2 regions of the Ruania alba genome follow, and region 1 is predicted to be linked to the other one. Evidence: predicted binding sites of a transcription regulator. Region 1 holds the regulator's gene; the other holds the start of a gene.
What was found. Region 1 encodes LexA, which represses DNA repair genes until DNA is damaged. Its sites were predicted from a motif close to TCGAACANNTGTTCGA; they were not measured.
Positions count from the first base shown of each region.

Region 2: the regulator LexA is predicted to act here: its motif matches at 6,545-6,560, upstream of BLU77_RS12105 (HNH endonuclease signature motif containing protein).

Region 1 covers NZ_FNTX01000001.1:968,158-977,001, forward strand. The annotation lists gene miaA (tRNA (adenosine(37)-N6)-dimethylallyltransferase MiaA) at 1-430, shown strand, start outside; gene BLU77_RS04525 (diaminopimelate epimerase) at 460-1,407, shown strand; gene BLU77_RS04530 (class I SAM-dependent methyltransferase) at 1,389-2,006, opposite strand; gene hflX (GTPase HflX) at 2,193-3,707, shown strand; partial or broken gene BLU77_RS23035 (hypothetical protein) at 3,898-4,011, shown strand; gene BLU77_RS23040 (ATP-dependent DNA helicase) at 5,238-5,795, shown strand; gene lexA (transcriptional repressor LexA) at 5,821-6,444, opposite strand; gene BLU77_RS22530 (LysM peptidoglycan-binding domain-containing protein) at 6,742-7,197, shown strand; gene nrdR (transcriptional regulator NrdR) at 7,384-7,860, shown strand; gene BLU77_RS04560 (aldo/keto reductase) at 7,950-8,844, opposite strand, start outside.
Region 2 covers NZ_FNTX01000002.1:341,031-349,874, reverse strand. The annotation lists gene BLU77_RS12125 (transglutaminase family protein) at 1-174, opposite strand, end outside; gene BLU77_RS22130 (circularly permuted type 2 ATP-grasp protein) at 171-2,777, opposite strand; gene BLU77_RS12115 (MOSC domain-containing protein) at 2,895-3,566, opposite strand; gene BLU77_RS12110 (small ribosomal subunit Rsm22 family protein) at 3,711-4,694, shown strand; gene BLU77_RS12105 (HNH endonuclease signature motif containing protein) at 4,889-6,493, opposite strand; gene BLU77_RS12100 (hypothetical protein) at 6,823-7,515, shown strand; gene BLU77_RS12095 (RecQ family ATP-dependent DNA helicase) at 7,524-8,844, opposite strand, start outside.

The DNA of each region.
Region 1 (8,844 bases):
GCGCGCCCTGGAGGTCATCGAGATCACCGGACGTCCGTTCTCGGCCAACCTGCCCGACCACACCTACGAGATTCCCGCCACCCAGATCGGCCTCGACCTGCCCGCCGATGAGCTCGATGCCCGGATCGAGTGGCGGGCGCAGCAGATGTTCGCTGACGGCCTGGCCGCCGAGACCGAGCTTCTCCTCGACGAGGGCCTGGAGGAGGGGCGTACCGCCTCCCGCGCCGTCGGCTATGCCCAGGCCATCGCCTGGCTCCGCGGTGAGATCACCGAGGCCGACGCGATCGAGAGTACGGCGCTGGCCACCCGGCAGCTTGCCAGGCGGCAGCGCAAGTGGTTCCGTCGCGACCCGCGCCTCACCTGGCTCGACCCCTCCCACACCCGGGACCGGCAGGAGCTGCTCGCGCGGGCACGTACGCTCGTGGGGTGAGTGAGACGACGACCGCAACTGAGCCCGCCATGGCGGCCGACCCACCCGCCCTGCCGCGCACCCTGATCAAGGGTCACGGCACCGGGAACGACTTCCTGCTCTGGGCGGACCCGGACAGTGCGCACGACCTGACCGACGCCCAGGTCGCCTCCCTCACCGACCGGCACACCGGGCTCGGCGCCGACGGCGTGATCCGGGCCGTTCCCATCGCCCAGGCACCCGAGCAGCACATGGCCGCCGGGTCGGCGGCCGGGGCCCAGTGGTTCATGGACTACCGCAACGCGGACGGCTCGCTCGCCGAGATGTGCGGCAACGGCATCCGCGTCTTCACCGCCTTCCTGCGCCGTGAAGAACTGATCGACCTGCCCGACGGTGGCACCATCCCGGTCGCGACCCGCGCCGGGGTCCTGCAGGTGCGCCGCGAGGGTGAGGACTACGCCGTCGACATGGGGGTCTGGTCCGCACCCGGTGGGCCGGAGGCACTCAGCGAGGGATTCGACGTCTCCGTGGTGGTGCACGGGCTGTCCGAGCAGCGCCCGGGCCTGCGCCTGGAACTGCCGAACCCGCACACGGTGGTGGCGGTGGAAGCACCCGAGGAGCTCGACGAGCTGGACCTGACCCACGCCCCCGGGGTGGACCCGGCGCCGGAGCACGGCACCAACGTGGAGTTCGTGATGCCGCTCGGCGAGCGGGAGATCGAGGAGTATCACGCCGCTGCTCCGGACGGGCCGCCCACCACGCGACGCATCGGTGTGGTCCGGATGCGGGTGCACGAACGTGGCGTGGGGGAGACGCTCTCCTGCGGCACCGGCGCCTGCGCGGCTGCGCTCGCGGTACGCACCTGGTTCGGCGCCGGCGCGCCCGACGAGTGGCAGGTGCTGGTGCCCGGCGGGGCGCTCCGGGTGCGGATGCTGGCGGAGCAGCACGTGGAGCTCGCCGGACCGGCCGAGCTGGTTGGTCAGATCTCGCTGCTCTGATGGGCGCCGGTGACCACAAGCACCCGATAGCCCTTCACGCTCGTCAGCCGGACCACGTCCATCTCGAGCGTCTCTGCAATCCACCGCTGCAGCGAGTCCGAGCCCAGGTTCTTCTGCACCACCAGGTGAGCCTGCGCGCCGGGACGCAGCCGCGGTAGCCATGTGCGCAGGATCTCGTGCAGCGCCGCCTTCCCGATCCGGATCGGCGGGTTCGACCAGAGCGCATCCAGCCGCAGCTGAGATTCCGTTTCCAGCAGCGCAGCCGGCTCCCACGCCTCCAGGGCAAGACCGGCCGCAGCGGCGTTCTCCCGGGTGAGTTCCAGGGCACGCTCGTTCACGTCCACAGCCAGCACCCGAGCGGCCGGGCTGGCCTGCGCCAGCGCCAGGGAGATCGGGCCCCAGCCGCATCCCAGGTCGAGCAGATTTCCCGACGGCGGAGGCTCGCCCACGGTATCCAGCAGCACCCTGGTGCCAGGGTCCAGCCGGTCCCCGGAGAAGACGCCCCGGTCCACCTGGACGTCCACCCGGGTGCCACGCAGGGTCACGGTGAGCGTCCGCCGTCGGGCAGGACCCTCCGGGGAGGTGAAGTAGTGACTCACGACCGCCCACCCTAGCGCCGCCCCCACCTGCGCGAGTGCGGTGCATCTCGCTCACGTGCTGAGATATGGCCGAGATCGCGCGCACTCGACGTGGCACGAGTGCGGCCTGTGCTCTGGGTGAAATCCCTTGGAACCGATGTGCGGTGCGTGGGATCGTGGATCATCATTCCCGCTCGAGAGGACACCATGACCGCACCTTCCGCCCGTACGACGCCCGAAGAGCCCGAAGCCTCCACCGAGGACCGAGCCCAGGACGTCGTCGCCCGAATCCTGGCGAGGGCGGGAACGGCCATCCAGACCGGCGAGGACGAGCACACTTCCCACGACGGCGACCAGCTCGACCTGGACGAACGTGCCGCGCTGCGCAGGGTCGCCGGACTGTCCACCGAGCTCGAAGACGTCACCGAGGTCGAATACCGCCAGCTGCGGCTGGAGCGTGTGGTGCTGGTCGGCCTGTGGACCCGAGGGACCGCCGAGAACGCGGAGGTCTCGCTCCGGGAGCTCGCCGCTCTGGCCGAGACGGCCGGCTCGGAGGTGCTCGATGGCATGCTGCAGCGCCGCTCCGCACCCGACCCCGGCACCTACATCGGCTCGGGCAAGGCGGAAGAGCTCGCAGCGGTCGTGAAGAGCACCGGCGCTGACACTGTGATCGTCGACTCCGAACTCGCCCCGTCGCAGCGGCGCGCGTTGGAGGATGTCATCAAGGTCAAGGTCATCGACCGGACCGCGCTGATCCTCGACATCTTCGCTCAGCACGCCAAGTCCCGGGAGGGCAAGGCTCAGGTGGAGCTTGCCCAGCTTGAGTACCTGCTCCCGCGTCTGCGTGGGTGGGGTGAGTCGATGTCCCGGCAGGCTGGTGGTCGTGCCGCCGGCGGTGAGGGAATCGGCTCCCGTGGTCCTGGTGAGACGAAGATCGAGCTGGACCGGCGCCGGATTCGTACCCGGATGGCGAAGTTGCGCCGTCAGATCACCCAAATGGCACCCGGCCGCGCTGCCCGGCGCAGCTCGCGCAGGACCGGGGCCGTCCCGTCGGTGGCGATCGCCGGGTACACCAACGCGGGGAAGTCCTCGCTGCTGAACCGCCTCACCGGTGCCGGCGTGCTTGTGCAGAACGCGCTCTTCGCCACCCTGGACCCCACGGTCCGGCGGGCGGAGACGCAGGACGGCCGGCTCTACACGTTGGCCGACACCGTGGGATTTGTCCGCAACCTGCCCACCCAGCTCGTCGAGGCGTTCCGCTCCACGCTCGAGGAGGTGGGCGAGTCCGATGTGATCCTGCACGTGGTCGACGCCTCCCACCCGGACCCCGAGGGGCAGCTCACCGCCGTGCGGGACGTGCTGCGCGACATCGACGGTGTCAAGGACATCCCGGAGATCATCGCCCTGAACAAGGCCGACCTCGCCGAGCCCGAGACGATCGCACGGCTGCGCACCCGTGAACCAGGCGCGATCGCCGTCTCCGCGCGTACCGGCGCGGGTCTGGCCGAGCTGCAGGAGCGCATCGCCGAACTGCTGCCCCGGCCCGCCGTGGATGTGGACCTCGTGGTGCCCTACTCCCGCGGTGACCTGCTGCACCGGGCGCACACCTCCGGCGAGGTGATCAGCATCGACCACCTCGCCGAGGGCACGCGCCTGGTGGCCCGGGTGGACGAGGCACTCGCCAACGATCTCGGTTCCGCCGAGCACCGCAGGTCCGGCTAACAGAGCTCCTCGCGCACGGGCGTCCACATCCCGGGGCGCGTTGCCCGCACCAGGGGTGCGGACGCGCTAACGTCGTCGGGTGCCTGCCGACGCTCCCACCGCCGCCGAGGCGGACGACCATCCGATCGACGACGTCCTTGACGCGGTCGTGGCCTCGATGGGTGGGTCGCGGCGTGAGGGGCAGCACCAGATGGCCAGGACCGTGGCCGACACGCTCGACGACGGTGCGCACCTGCTGGTGCAGGCCGGGACCGGTACCGGAAAGTCGCTCGCGTACCTGGTACCCACCCTCATGCACGCCGTCAACCGGGGGCAACGAGCGATCGTCTCCACCGCCACGCTGGCGCTGCAGCGTCAGGTGATCGGGCATGACCTCCCACTGGTGGCCGACATCCTCGCCGAGCGCCTGCCCCGACCACCGGAAGTAGCCCTCCTCAAGGGATGGCACAACTACGTGTGCAAGCACAAGCTCGCCGGTGGGTACCCGCCCGACGACGAAGGTGCGCTGTTCTCGGCGAGCGAGGCTGCGCCGTCGGCGGCTGAGGAGCACCCGGGCGAGCAGGCCGAGGACGCCTCCCTCGGCGCCCAGGTGGTGCGGCTGCGGGAATGGGCCGAAGAGACCGACACCGGGGACAGGGACGACCTCGTGCCCGGCGTGAGCGACCGCGCGTGGCGGCAGGTCTCGATCACCTCGATGGAATGCCTCGGCCAGAAGTGCCCGCTGCTCGCCGAGTGCTTCCCCGAGCACGCACGTGCCACCGCCCGCGAGGCGGACCTCGTGGTGACCAATCACGCCATGCTCGGTATCGCCGCCTCCGGCTCGCCGAAGGTGCTGCCCGAGCACGAGATCCTCCTGGTGGACGAGGCGCACGAGCTCTCCGACCGAGTCACGGCGCAGGCCACGGTGGAGCTGTCCGCGGCCGTGGTGGAACGCACCGCCCGGATCGCGCGACGCCACGGTGGCGTGCAGCTCGCGCCCTTGGACGACGCGGCTGCCGAGCTGCGCACGTTGCTCATGCAGGTCCCCGAGGGACGGCTGCGGATGGGACTGCCCGAGGAGCTGACTGCCGCCGTGCGCACCATCGCCGATGCCACGCGCGAGGGGATGAGCGCGATGAAGGGCGAGACCAAGCCCGGGGGAGACGCCGGCGGGGTCAACATGGCCAAGAGCGCGCTCCTGGTGCTCTTCGAAGTGGCCGACCGGCTGCTCTCGGACCGGGTGCGGGAGAACGTCGACGTGCTCTGGTGCGAACGCGGCCGGCGACCGGGTGAGGGATCTCGGTTGATGGTGGCGCCCCTGAACGTGGCCGGGCCCATCACCGGCGAACTGCTCGCCGGACGGTCGGCCGTGCTCACTTCGGCCACCCTGGCGCTCGGCGGGACGTTCGATGCCACGGCGGGCGCACTGGGCCTGGCTGCAGGCACCTACCGCTCGGAGATCGTCTCCTCCCCGTTCGACTACGGACGGCAGGGGATCCTCTACGTGGCCAAGCACCTCCCGCCCCCGGGCGGGACGGGACCGACGAGCGCGTGCTGGACGAGATCGCCGAACTGGTCACCGCCTCCGGCGGCGGCGCGCTGGGGCTGTTCTCCTCACGCCGCGGTGCGCAGGCGGCAGCGGAAGCCATGCGGGAGCGGCTGGACACCCCGATCCTGCTGCAGGGGGAGGACGTGCTGCCGACGCTGGTGCGTGAGTTCGCGGCCGACCCGGCAGCGTCCCTGTTCGGCACCCTCTCCCTGTGGCAGGGCGTGGATGTACCGGGTCAGTCGTGCCGGCTGGTGCTGATCGACCGGATCCCGTTCCCGCGCCCCGACGACCCGATCAAGGCGGCCCGCACCGAGGTGGTCGGCAAGTCGGGCGGGAACGGCTTCATGGCGATCTCGGCCACCCACGCCGCCCTGCTCCTCGCCCAGGGCGCCGGACGCCTCATCCGGTCCACCACCGACCGAGGGGTGGTGGCCGTGCTGGACCCACGGCTGCGCACGGCCCGCTACGGAACCTTCCTGGCCGCGAGCCTGCCGCCCCTGTGGCCGACCACCGACACACACGTGGTGCGCGCCGCCCTCACCCGTCTCGCCGAAAGCTGAATCGGGCCGGGAGTGGACCGAAGACTCAGAGCGAGCGAAGCACGCTCACGACCCGGCCGAGAATCTCCGCGTCGGTCCCGTCGATCGGTGAGTAGGCGTCATTGGCGGGGAGCAACCAGAGGGCGTCGGTCGTGCGCTTGAAGGTCTTCACCGTGGCCTCACCGTCGATCATCGCCGCCACGATCTCGCCGTTCTCGGCCACCGCCTGCTGCCGGACCACCACCCAGTCGCCGTCACAGATTGCCGCATCGATCATCGAGTCACCGACGACCTTGAGCAGGAAGAGCTCACCCTCGCCGACGAGCTGCCGGGGGAGCGGGAAGACATCCTCGACCGCCTGCTCGGCCAGGATCGGTCCACCGGCGGCAATGCGGCCCACCACCGGCACGTAGGTGGCTGAGACGTCGCTCTGCTCACCGTCGTGCATGGTGAAGGTCCCAGGTTTGGCGGTCGCCTCCTGAGAGTCGTCCGGGTTGATGATCTCGATCGCTCGGGTCGAGACCGGGTCGCGGCGCAGGTACCCCTTCTGCTCGAGGATGTTCAGCTGGTACTTCACCGAGGACGGGCTCGCGAGACCCACGGCGGCCCCGATCTCGCGCATCGTCGGTGGGTACCCCTTCTTGTCGAGGCTCTGCTTGATCGACTTCATGATCAGGCGCTGGCGCGGGCTGAGCCCGTCCGGGCCGGGACGGTCCTTCGGATCGGTCGACTTCGCGCGGCTCACGGTGTCCTCCAAGGGGCCTCGGGCGTTGATATGACGCCAATGTCAGTGGTCGGTGATGTGCTCTGGCGTAGTGGTTCTCCCAGCCTAGAGGGGAGGGCCGCCACGTCAAAACATCTGTTCGACCAGCGTGTCGACATTGTCGCACATGCGTGCTACCTTCGAAACAGGTGTTCGACGAACGAGTGTTCTAGACCCGCATGACCGACCGAGAGGAGAGCTCAGATGAGCGCCTTGGCCCTTCCTGTTCCAGAGTTCCGTCCGAGCCCGGTGCGTCGCCGCCACCTCGTGGCGGTCCCGGACGTCACTCCTCAGCCGCTGTCCGTCCCCCGTGCGCCGGAGGCTCCTCTCGCTCCTGTCCGTCCCACCAGTGACCTGTCCGAGGCGGCCCCGTTGCGCCTCACGATGCGTGGCCGGGCCGTCCTCTCGGTGCTGGCACTCCTGGGTGCGGTGCTGGTGGGCTCGTTGGTCGGCCTCGCCTTCCCTGCGAACGAGGCGCCGCCGGCGGAGGTCGGGGTTGTCACCGTGGGGGCCGGGGAGAGTCTGTGGGTGATTGCCAGCGAGGTCGCGGAGCCCGGGCAGGACGTGCGCGTGGTCGTCGATCAGATCATGACGCTGAACGGACTTTCGGGCGCGACCGTGCACACCGGGCAGCAGCTCACCGTGCCGGCTGAAGGGTGATCGGCCCCGCGCCTCTGGTGACTGACCATCGGACGAGCGGCGTTCGGCGGCCCCGTCAGTAGCCGTCGTCGGACATACTTGCGCTGAAGGCGGCTCAGTGTCTACGGTTTTGCTACATCTAGTAGTTACACTGATGTGATTGCCGCAGATGTGGTGGCATCACGCGAGGAAAGGATCGGCGCCGACGTGCATTGTCCGTTCTGCCGTCACGGTGACTCGCGCGTGGTGGACTCACGGACCGCGGAGGACGGTGCCTCGATTCGCCGCCGCCGCCAGTGTCCCGAGTGCTCGCGGCGATTCACCACGGTGGAGACGACGAGCCTGAGCGTGATGAAGCGTTCGGGTGCGGTCGAGCCGTTCAGCAGGGACAAGATCATCTCGGGTGTGCGCAAGGCGTGCCAGGGGCGCCCTGTCTCCGAGGATGATCTCGCGTTGCTCGCACAGCAGGTCGAGGAAGCCGTCCGTGCCACCGGTGTGGCCGAGGTGGACGCGCACGAGATCGGGTTGACGATACTCGGCCCATTACGTGCCCTCGACGAGGTCGCCTACCTGCGGTTCGCGAGCGTGTACCAGGGCTTCTGCTCTCTGGAGGACTTCGAGGCCGCCATCACGGCGTTGCGCGAGGATCGCGCCGAACGGGACGAAGCCGAGTCCCTCACCTAGACGGCCGTCGGTGGTCCGGGAGGGGAAGCCCGGACCACCGACGGCGATCGCCGCACGGCGCTCCCGTGGACGGCAGCGGCCCGGTCGCCTTACAGGTCGCTGGAGCGATCCGCCCAGATGTTCACACCGCCCTCCTGGGCGTGCCGGTCGATCGCAGCGAGCTCGTCCGCGCCGAACTCGAGGTGTGCCAGTGCACCGAGTGTGTCGTCGAGTTGGGCCACGCTCGAGGCTCCGACCAGGGCCGTGGTGATGCGTGGGTCCCGCAGCACCCACGCGACTGCCATCTGGGCCAAGGTCTGGCCCCGGTCATCAGCCAGGTCCGTCAAGGCGCGGATGCGCCGCAGGTTCTCCTCGGTGAGGAACGAGGTGCGCAACGGTCCGTCCTTGGCCGCCCGGGACTCCTCGGGGACACCGGAGAGGTAGCGATCGGTGAGCATGCCCTGGGCGAGCGGCGAGAAGACCACCGCTCCCATCCCGACCTCGCCGAGCACGTCGAGCAGGGATTCGCCGGAGTCATCCGGGTCCTCGATCCACCGGTTGATCAGCGAGTACGAGGGCTGGTGCACCACAAGGTCGAGGCCGACCTCGGCGGCCGCGGCGACCGCCTCCCGGGTGCGCGTGGCGGAGTAGGAGGAGATCCCCGCGTAGTGCGCGCGTCCGGAGTCCACGGCCGTCTTCAGTGCGCCCATGGTCTCGTGCAACGGTGTGGTGGGGTCGAACCGGTGGGAGTAGAAGATGTCCACGGCGTCCACCCCCATCCGTCGTAGGGACGCGTCCAGGGAGCTGAGCAGGTACTTGCGGGATCCGCCCTCGCCGTAAGGGCCCGGCCACATCCGGTAGCCGGCCTTCGTGGTGACCACCAGCTCGTCCCGGTAGGGCGCCAGGTCGGTAGCGAGCAGGCGGCCGAACACCTCTTCGGCCCTGCCGCGAGGTGGCCCGTAATTATTGGCGAGGTCGAACTGGGTGATCCCTCGGTCGAAGGCT
Region 2 (8,844 bases), on a different contig from region 1:
CGGGCCAGGGTCGACCACCAGACCGCTGGTGTGCACCTGCTGACCGCCACCGGGCCGGGGGAGCAGCGTGGCCCGGCCGTAGGAGGAGGTCACCACCTCGGGATAGCTGTACGTGGTCTCATGGGTGAGCCGGTAGTGGCGGGTGGAGTTCGCGTGTGGGTTCTTGGCGCTCACTGGATCACCTCGTCACGTCGGGGCACCCAGGTGCCGGCGGCGTCCTCCCACTGGATCGGCACCGGGTGCGCGAAATGCACCCGGGCGATCTCGTTCGCGAGGTCACGCAAGCGCCAGTCCAGCGACTCCAGAAGCTCGGCGAGACGCCCTCGTCGCCCGGCCTCATCGGTGTCACTGAGCGAGACGGCGTCGTGCTCGATGAGCAGGTCGGCCAGATCGGCGAGCAGCTGGTCACGTACCTGTGCGTTGCGGGCTGCGGTGGGCAACGAGTCCAGGTCCGTGCGCAGCGTGGTCAGCTGATACGTCAGGGACCGTGGGTTGTTGCGGTCCAGCAGGAGCAGATCGAGGAATGCGTCCAGCCGGGCCCGAGACTGGGTGCGGCGCCGATAGGTGATCACGGACTCGTGCGCGATCAGCACCGACTCCAGCACCATCGAGTCCACCGCGCCGTCACGGTGGTCGAGCACCGTGGCACGCAACACCTGCACCAGGTGCTGCGCCCGCTCGAGGCGTCGGCCGACATCCAGTAGGGCCCAGCCCACGTCGCGAACCATCGCCTCGGCACCGATGCCGGCGAGGGCGAGGAGTCCCTCGAGGCTGCGGGCGAGCACGCCGCCCAGGTCCGCGTCCGAGTCGGCGATGCGGCGCCGGCGGACCCGTTCGCGGGCCAGTGCCCGCTCCACACCGGAAAGGGCGATCCAGGTGTCCCCGGAGAGCTGGTCGCGGACGCCGGTCGCGGCGCGCACCGCCCGGGCGAGGGCGAACGCGACGCTCCCCTCACGCCGCTCGTCCAGGAGTGTCTCGGCAAGTGAGCCGCCCGCCGCTACCTCGTTCAGCGCGGTGGTGAGCACGGTGAGCGTCTGCCCGCCCACCGAGTGCGGGACGAGGTGGTAGTCGTCCCACCGATCGGCGACAGCGCGGATCAGACGCACGGTCGCCTCCGCCCGTTCGGTGTACCTGCCGAACCAGAACAGGTCCTCGGCGGCACCGGGGGAGATGGCAGGCACCGTCGGACGGTAGGGAGCGTGCGGGTCGCTGAGCCACGGGTCCTGAATGGTCTGCGGCTCCGCGGAGAGGATCCACACGTCCTTGGCTACGGACACCGTGGCCGGCCGCGCCGGGGTCGCCCGGGTGGGCGTGCTCGCTGCCGCTTCCTCCGCTGACGGCACCAGCATGGCGGTGTCGGTCAACTCCTCGGCCGCCGCCGTGACGGGCGGCGGGGTGTGCCCCAGCTCGCCGGAGATCCGGTCCACCCGCGCCAGGCCGCCCGACATGACCTGATACCCACCGGGACGGGCCAGCGCGAAGGTGCGCAACGCCGTCGGACGTGCCTCGAGCGAGTCCGCCCCGATGGTGGGCGTGGTGGAGGCATCCACGGGCTCCTGACCCACCCACACGAACGGGTCGGCGGCGATCTCGGCGGCGAGGTCGGCCCGCTCGCCGACGGTGAGGTCCCACCCGTTCACGCGCCGACCGCCCGGCATCGTCTGGCGGATCACGAGGCGGTCGAGGTGGGCGATCACGTGTGAGCACATGCTGCGCTCGCCGCACCAGTAGGTCACGGCCGAACCGAGCTGCAACTCGTGACCGAGCAGCTCGCGGGCGAGTCGGGGCAGGAACGTCATCAACGCCGGGTTCTCGATCACGCCCGCACCGAACGGGTTGACCACCGTGACCGCGCCGCTTCGGGCGGCCTCGACCAGACCCGGCACACCCAGGCGGGAGTCGCCGCGCAGGTCGAGCGGGTCGCAGAACTCGGCGTCGACCCTACGGATGAGGACGTCCACCGGCTCCAGACCAGACAGCGACCGCATCCACACGCGCCCGTCGGTGACCACCAGGTCTTCTCCCTCGACCAGTGGGAGTCCGAGCATCGTGGCGAGGTAGCCCTGGTCGAACGCCGTCTCCGAGAACGGTCCCGGCGTCATCAGAGCGACCCGCGGGGAGTCCCCGGCGCTCGCGGGGGCGACGTCCTCGCAGGCGCTGCGCATCGCGTGGTAGAACGGCCCGATCCTGCGGATTCGCGCCTGCCGATAGGAGCCGGCGAGCACGTGGGCGACCACGCGACGGTCCTCCATCGCGAACCCGAGCCCGGAGGGTGCCTGGGCGCGGTCGGAGAGAGCCACCCACGACCCGTCGGCATTGCGCGCCAGGTCAGCGGCGTACAGGAACAACTGGTGCGGGCCGGGGATCTGGATCCCGTCCACGGCGCGCAGGAAGCCCGGATGGGCGAGCACGATCTCCTGCGGGAGCACACCGGTGGCGAGCAGACGCCGCTCCCCGTAGAGATCAGTGAGGACGGCATCGAGGAGTTCGGCGCGCTGCCGCACGGCGGTCTCCACGCTCGCCCACTCGACCTCGTCGATGATCACCGGGAGCGGGTCCAGCTGCCACGCCACATCTTCCGGCGCCGTGCCGTATCGGGCGCCGTGGTCCTCCAACAGCGTGGCCACGTCCTGACGGCGGTCCGCCAGCTGTTCCCAGGTGCGCACCTGGGCGAGGTCGGCCATCTGGTCCCACGCGGCGCGGGCAGCGCCACTGGACTGCAGCATCTCGTCGTGGCCCGGACCGGTGGACCGGTAGGAGGCGAGGAGGTCGGCCACCGTGCTCACTCTCTTCCCCGGTCGGATGACACCCCCGAGTGTATGCCAACGGTAAAGGCCGCGGTGGGCAATCGGGGGTCGATTTGGTCGAGGCTTGACCTGGTGGACGGGGGCCCGTCAGTGACTCTCAGCCGTGCACACGGCGGCGGATCCGGGCCATGTCCTCGGGAGGTAGCGCATCAGCGACGCCGGGGGCCAGCAGTCGGGGAGCAGGTCCGGTTGGGTGGTGAGGGCGCGGAAACACGTGGCCACACTGACGTGGTGATCGGGACGGTGACTGAGCACGATCGGGTCACCTGCGCGGATCTCGCCCGGCTCGATGACCCGGAGATAGGCGCCAGGCTCTGCCGCATCGGTGAACGTGCGGATCCAGCCGCGCTCGCCCATCCACCCCTGGAACGTGCCGCACGGGATCCGGGGGCAGGAGACTTCCAGCAGCAAGTCCGGGCCTACTTGCCAGCGCTCACCGATCAGCGCTGCGTCCACGTCGAAGCCTGAGGTGGTGAGATTCTCCCCGAACGCGCCGTCATCGAGCGGTCGCCCGAGTCGCTCAGCCCAGCCGTCCAGGGACTCGCGTGCATAGGCATACACGGCCTGGTAGTCACCTCCGTGGTGCTCCACGTCGTGCACGCGGTCCCCGTGCAGCCCGACGGCGCCGGTGCCTTTCGGCCCAGGTGCGCGCACTGCCACCGGGCCACTCACCGGGCGCTTGTCGATCCCGGTAGTCCCCGCGTCCTTCCACGGATTCGAACGAGGGACGCCGATGTTCACCGACTTCACGAGTGCCACGACAGCGAGGGTAGTCCCGATGGGGGAGGCTGTTGGCGGTGTGATGGTGTGCGACGTCTGCCTCGCAGTGCCGCAGGCCTGGTCGTGCCGCCTGCGTCATGGTGCCGCAGGCCTGGTAGGGCTTCCTGCCGCCATACTGTCCGGGTGCACCCGATCCCCGGTCCGCTGGCCGCTGCCGCCGAGGACGTCTTGGCCGCGCACCGACCCGCCGAGGTTGCTCGTGCTGCGCGGGCACTGAGTGAGCGGTACCTGGCCGACCGCCCGGCGCGCGAGCCGATCATGGATTCCGACCTGCGTGCGGCTGCGTACGTGCTGACCCGGATGCCGGCGACGTTCGCCGCGGCGAGGTTCGCGCTCGACCAGGTGATCGAGGCCGTTCCGGACCTGCACCCGCGACAGATCGTGGACCTGGGGGCCGGCACCGGCGCGATGAGCTGGGCCGCGGTGGATGCGTTCGCCGGTATCGAACGGGTGCGGGTGGTGGACTACTCGGCCGCGGCGCTGGCGCTGGCCAGGCGGATGCTTGCCCCCTCGGGTGCTGCGGTCGAGCATGTCGTGGCGCGCCTGGATCGAGGCGATGCGGGTGGTGACGGCCGTGGCGCTGGTGGGGCGCGTGCTGACCTCGCTCTGGCGGGGTATGTCCTGGGTGAGTTGGACACGGCGGGACGGGACGCAGTGGTCGATCGGCTCCTACGCAGCGCGGACACGGTGGTGGTGCTGGAGCCGGGTACTCCAGCTGGATACGCGCGAGTGCTGCGGGTTCGGGACCAGATGCTGGAGGCTGGGATGCGGATCGCGGCTCCCTGCCCGCACGAGCAGACATGCCCACTGACTGACGGCGACTGGTGCCACGCTGCGACCCGGCTGGTGCGGAGCTCGGCGCACCGGCAGGCCAAGGGTGGTTCGCGCGACTTCGAGGACGAGAAGTTCGCCTACGTGGCCGCTACCCGGCTCGCGGTGCAGCCACCTGGCGCCCGCGTGCTGCGACACCCCCAGGTGCGGCCGGGACACGTGCAGCTCGAGCTGTGCGCCGACGACGGAACGGCCCGTGCGCTGACCGTCACCAAACGGGACAAGGCAGCATTCCGGGCAGCGCGCAAGGTGGCGTGGGGTGAAGGGTGGAACTGACCGTTCGGTGGATGTGGCCTCACGCAGGGCTGAACTGAGCCGAGCAGATCCGGGGGTCCCACCACGGTCCCTGACGGCGGGGGACATCGCGGGCGCGGACGCGTGCGTTGATCGCGCGTGTTCTCGGTGTGGTCATGTGCACCGGGGCGCGCGCCTGTTCCATCGAGCGACGCCCGGCCATCCCGTGGGGTGGCTTATTCCCGTGGGATGACGGGTGGTCCCGGTGGTCCCGGTGGTGCCGGTGGTTCTGGTTCCTCGGGTGGGATGGCTGGTTGTTCGCAGGGTGGTGGGTGGTGGTAGTTGATGGGGTGGCCGCTGGGTGTGGTGAAGTGCCAGTGGTCGTGGTGTCGGGTGATGGTGATATCGCGCTGATGAACGAGGCGATGGTGGTACCAGCAGAGCAGGATGCCGTGGTGGGTGTTGGTGTGGCCGCCGCGGGACCACCAGGTGCTGTGGTGGATCTCGCCCAATCCTGGTGGTGCGGTGCAGCCGGGGTGCTGGCAGTGGTGGTCGCGGGCCCAGATCGCTTTGGTCTGGGCGGCGGTGTGCAGGCGTTGCGCCCGGCCGACATCCAGGGGTTGGCTGTCGGGGTTGAGGATGATGCGGGTGAATTCGGCATCACAGGTCAGGTGGGCGAGCTCGGCGTGGCTGATGGGGGTGCCATCAGCCAGGGTCGCGGGTTCTGCGCCGACCAGGTGTTCGTGGTCGATGGTTGAGCTGATCACCGGGGCGGCCGGGTCGCCCGGGCACCCCGGCGCATGACCAGCCGTGTGCTCCAGACCCGGCAGTGCAGTCTCGAGCAGGCCCGCCTCACCCTTATCGCCCGAGACCTCACCCGCACCACTTGCACTGCTGCTGGTGGGGTGGTGGCAGGTGCAGCGGGGGCGCCGGTGATCACTGATGGGGGTGGGTGTGGTGGTCAGGCGGTGCAGGGTGTCGGCGGGGACGTGGACGAGCAGGTGGGGGCGGACCCGGGCTGTGGGTTGGAACTGGCCACTGTCGAGGACGTGCTGGGCGAGGGTGATCAGGGCGTGGGCGTTGCGCTGGGACGGGGTGCGTTCATCATCAGCGGCGGGCACCCCGGTGACGGCGGCGAAGGCTTGCTCCACGATCTGACCGTTGGTGTCATCGAGCCACCCGTCCACGCGGCGCCCGGCGGTGGTGGCTGAGACGAAGAGGTGCTCTTTGGCGGACTCTTCACGCCAGTTCCGCTCCGCCGCCTCGGGGTCAGCCCGCACCGCCCAGGTTTTCACCAATCGGGTGAAGGAGTCCGCATCCAACACCCGCGCCTGAGATATGAGGAAGTCCTCACCCACGTCGGGGTGGCCCAATCGTTCCCGCAGGATGGGTGTGGTGGTGGCGTGCCTGGCCAACGCGGCGGCATGGTCGCCGCTGATCACCCCGGCACGAAGAGCCATGGTGGTGGCGGGTAGGTGGTTACGCAGGGTGCGGGACAGGTGCACCTGGCCACGGGCTTTACCCCCGTGAGTCCCGGTGGCGTTGACCCACCAGGACGCCATCGTCCGTGCCCCTGACACAGCCCACGTCCCATCGGCTTCCACCGCGGACACCGTCGCGGTGGTGAGGGCGTCCAACCGGCGCCGCACCTGCTCCACCCCGCCCACCACCTCAGGCAGCACCGCGGAGGGCAGCCCGGGCAGGTCCGTCTCGAGCACGTCATCGAGCAGGGCGGTGACCACGGCCAACTTCCCGGGCGCATCGGTCTCGGTCAGGTGTTCGCTCAGCAGGTCCCGGACAGCCTCGGCCGGGGTGGTGCCCAGATGGGTGGTGGTGCTCATCCCCGCCTCCTCACGGTCCCCGAATCCGGCCCTGTTTCCTGCCTTACAGTCTAGAACTGTTGTTCGCCTCAGTCAAGAGTAATCGTTGGTATTGCAACGAAAAGTCCGCCTCCGCCTGTGGATGAAGGTGCATCGGGCGTGCACCTGTGGACAAGGCGCCCCGGGAAGGGGTATCGGACCCACATCTGTGGACAACCAGGCGTCGAGACTGCCGGCGAACAACCACACCGACGGGCCTTCCGCAGCCTGAGTCCGGCTGCTGCTGCACTGGCGGGGGGCACAGAACCCGTCGATAATGGAGTGACTCATCCCACGTGGAGGTGTCGAGAATGTCTGCCACTGCACCTATGTCGATGCCGATGCTGGCTCGAGGGCGGCACCGGAATCCGCGGCGCGGGGCGTGCTTCATGGAGCTCGTCTCCTACCTGGCCGGTGAGTCCTGGAGCGACGCGCCTGGTTGTACGGACGAAGCCCTTGCCCGGCTGGCCCGACTGGTCAACGACCTCACCCCGGATCGTGCCCGTTCACGGCTGGCCCCGCTGATTCCGTCGGTGATCGGGCTGCGGCACCTCGGCCCAGGGTTCGAGGACGAGGTCGCCCTGATCGCTGCCGTGCATGCACTTCCGATCGCCTCGCAGAGTCGCCAACGTGGCCTTGCCGTGGGCATCGGACGCACGGTGGGGACGTTCGGCACCTACCGCACCGCAGCCAGCGTCGAAGTGTGTCACCGTGCTCGCCGCGCACTCGAGGACCAACCGGCGCTGCATGCCTGGGCGCGGGACTTCGTGGGAACCATAGGGGCCGCCGGCCACCCGGGATCCGAACGGTCGTCGGCAGGCACCATCACTGAGATCGCAGCGCGCGGGATCGCGGACGCCTGCGTCAACGACGCCGAGGATCGGCTCCGGGCCCTGCTCGAAGATGTCATTGCGCACGCACGAGCCTGCGCCGGGTTCGCCGTCGAGGACGCGCCGGCGCTCGAGCCGCACCACTGGCAGGGTAAGGTTCGCGCCGCCAGTTGAGGCGCCCGTCAGGGCAACTGGTGCACGGCGAACGGCAAGACCGACGTCGCCCCGGCCTGACCGAGCAGGTGCGCCGCCACCGTCACGGTCCATCGAGTCCGGATCGCGTCGTCAACCAGCAGCACCGGCCCGGACAGTTCCACACCGTCGAGCGCCCGGGTGCGGGCGAGCAGTTCACGCACCCGCATCCCCGACGTCGCGTCCTCCGTCGGTCGCGGCCCGGTCACCTCCAGGGCCTCCACCAGCGGAAGGCGCCCCACCTGGGACAGGTGCGCTGCCACGGAACCCACCAGCTGGGGGAACCGTCGTGACGGCATCGGAACGACCGCCGTCGGGCGTTCCCAATGCCGTGCCCACCGGCTCAGCGTGGCCACCGCCGCCGCAAGGATCTCGGCAGGAGCAGGCTCGTCCCGCTGCCACATCCGGGCCAGCACGTCCGACCACGCCGGGTCGTCCGCGAACGCGACCGCCCGCCCGGGCGCAATGATCGGCCCGATCTTCCCGCGCACCCCGTCCACGCCGGAGGGCCACAACTTGCGCGGCTCCACCACCGCGTCCAGGCCGCGGAAGTAGGTCCGTGCCGCGGCCACCATCTCTTCGCCGGGGCGCTCGCCGGGTTCGGGCAGGTGCCCGTCGCACACCGAGCACCGCCCGCACGGGCGCGGATCCGGATCGTCCAGCGCCACCTGCAGGAACTGCATCAGGCATCCCTCACCGTGGGCGTACCGGCGCATCAGATCGGCCTCGGCAGCGCGCACCTTCCGCAGCCCTGCCCACTTCTGCTCGTCGTAGTGCCACGGCTTCCCGGTCCCGACCCAGCCGCCCCGCACTCGCTCCACCACGCCGTCGACGGCGATGATCTTCAGCAGCGTGGACAACCGTCCGGGCCGGATCCCGGTGGCCGTGGACAGCGCCGTCTCCGAGACCGCTTCGGCCGGCGCGCCGGACTCCGGATCGCCCATGGCGGCCCGGCCGAGCACGTCGAGCACCTGGTCCACCTGCTCCGGGTCGGGGATGCCTGCCGTGGCAAAGTACTCCCAGATGCGTTCGTCCGCGTCGGAGGGAACCAGCACGGCCGTCGCGTTGTCCAACGCGCGCCCTGCACGCCCCACCTGCTGGTAATAGGCCACCGGGGAGGCGGGCGATCCGAGGTGGATGCAGAACGCCAGGTCGGGTTTGTCGTAGCCCATCCCGAGCGCGGAGGTCGCCACCAATGCCTTCACCTGGTTGTCCCGGAGCCTGTCCTCGAGCTCCGTGCGATTCTCCGTCTGCCCGGTGTAGGCGGCCACGTCCAGGCCCTGCTCCCGCAGGAATCCCGCCACCCGTTCC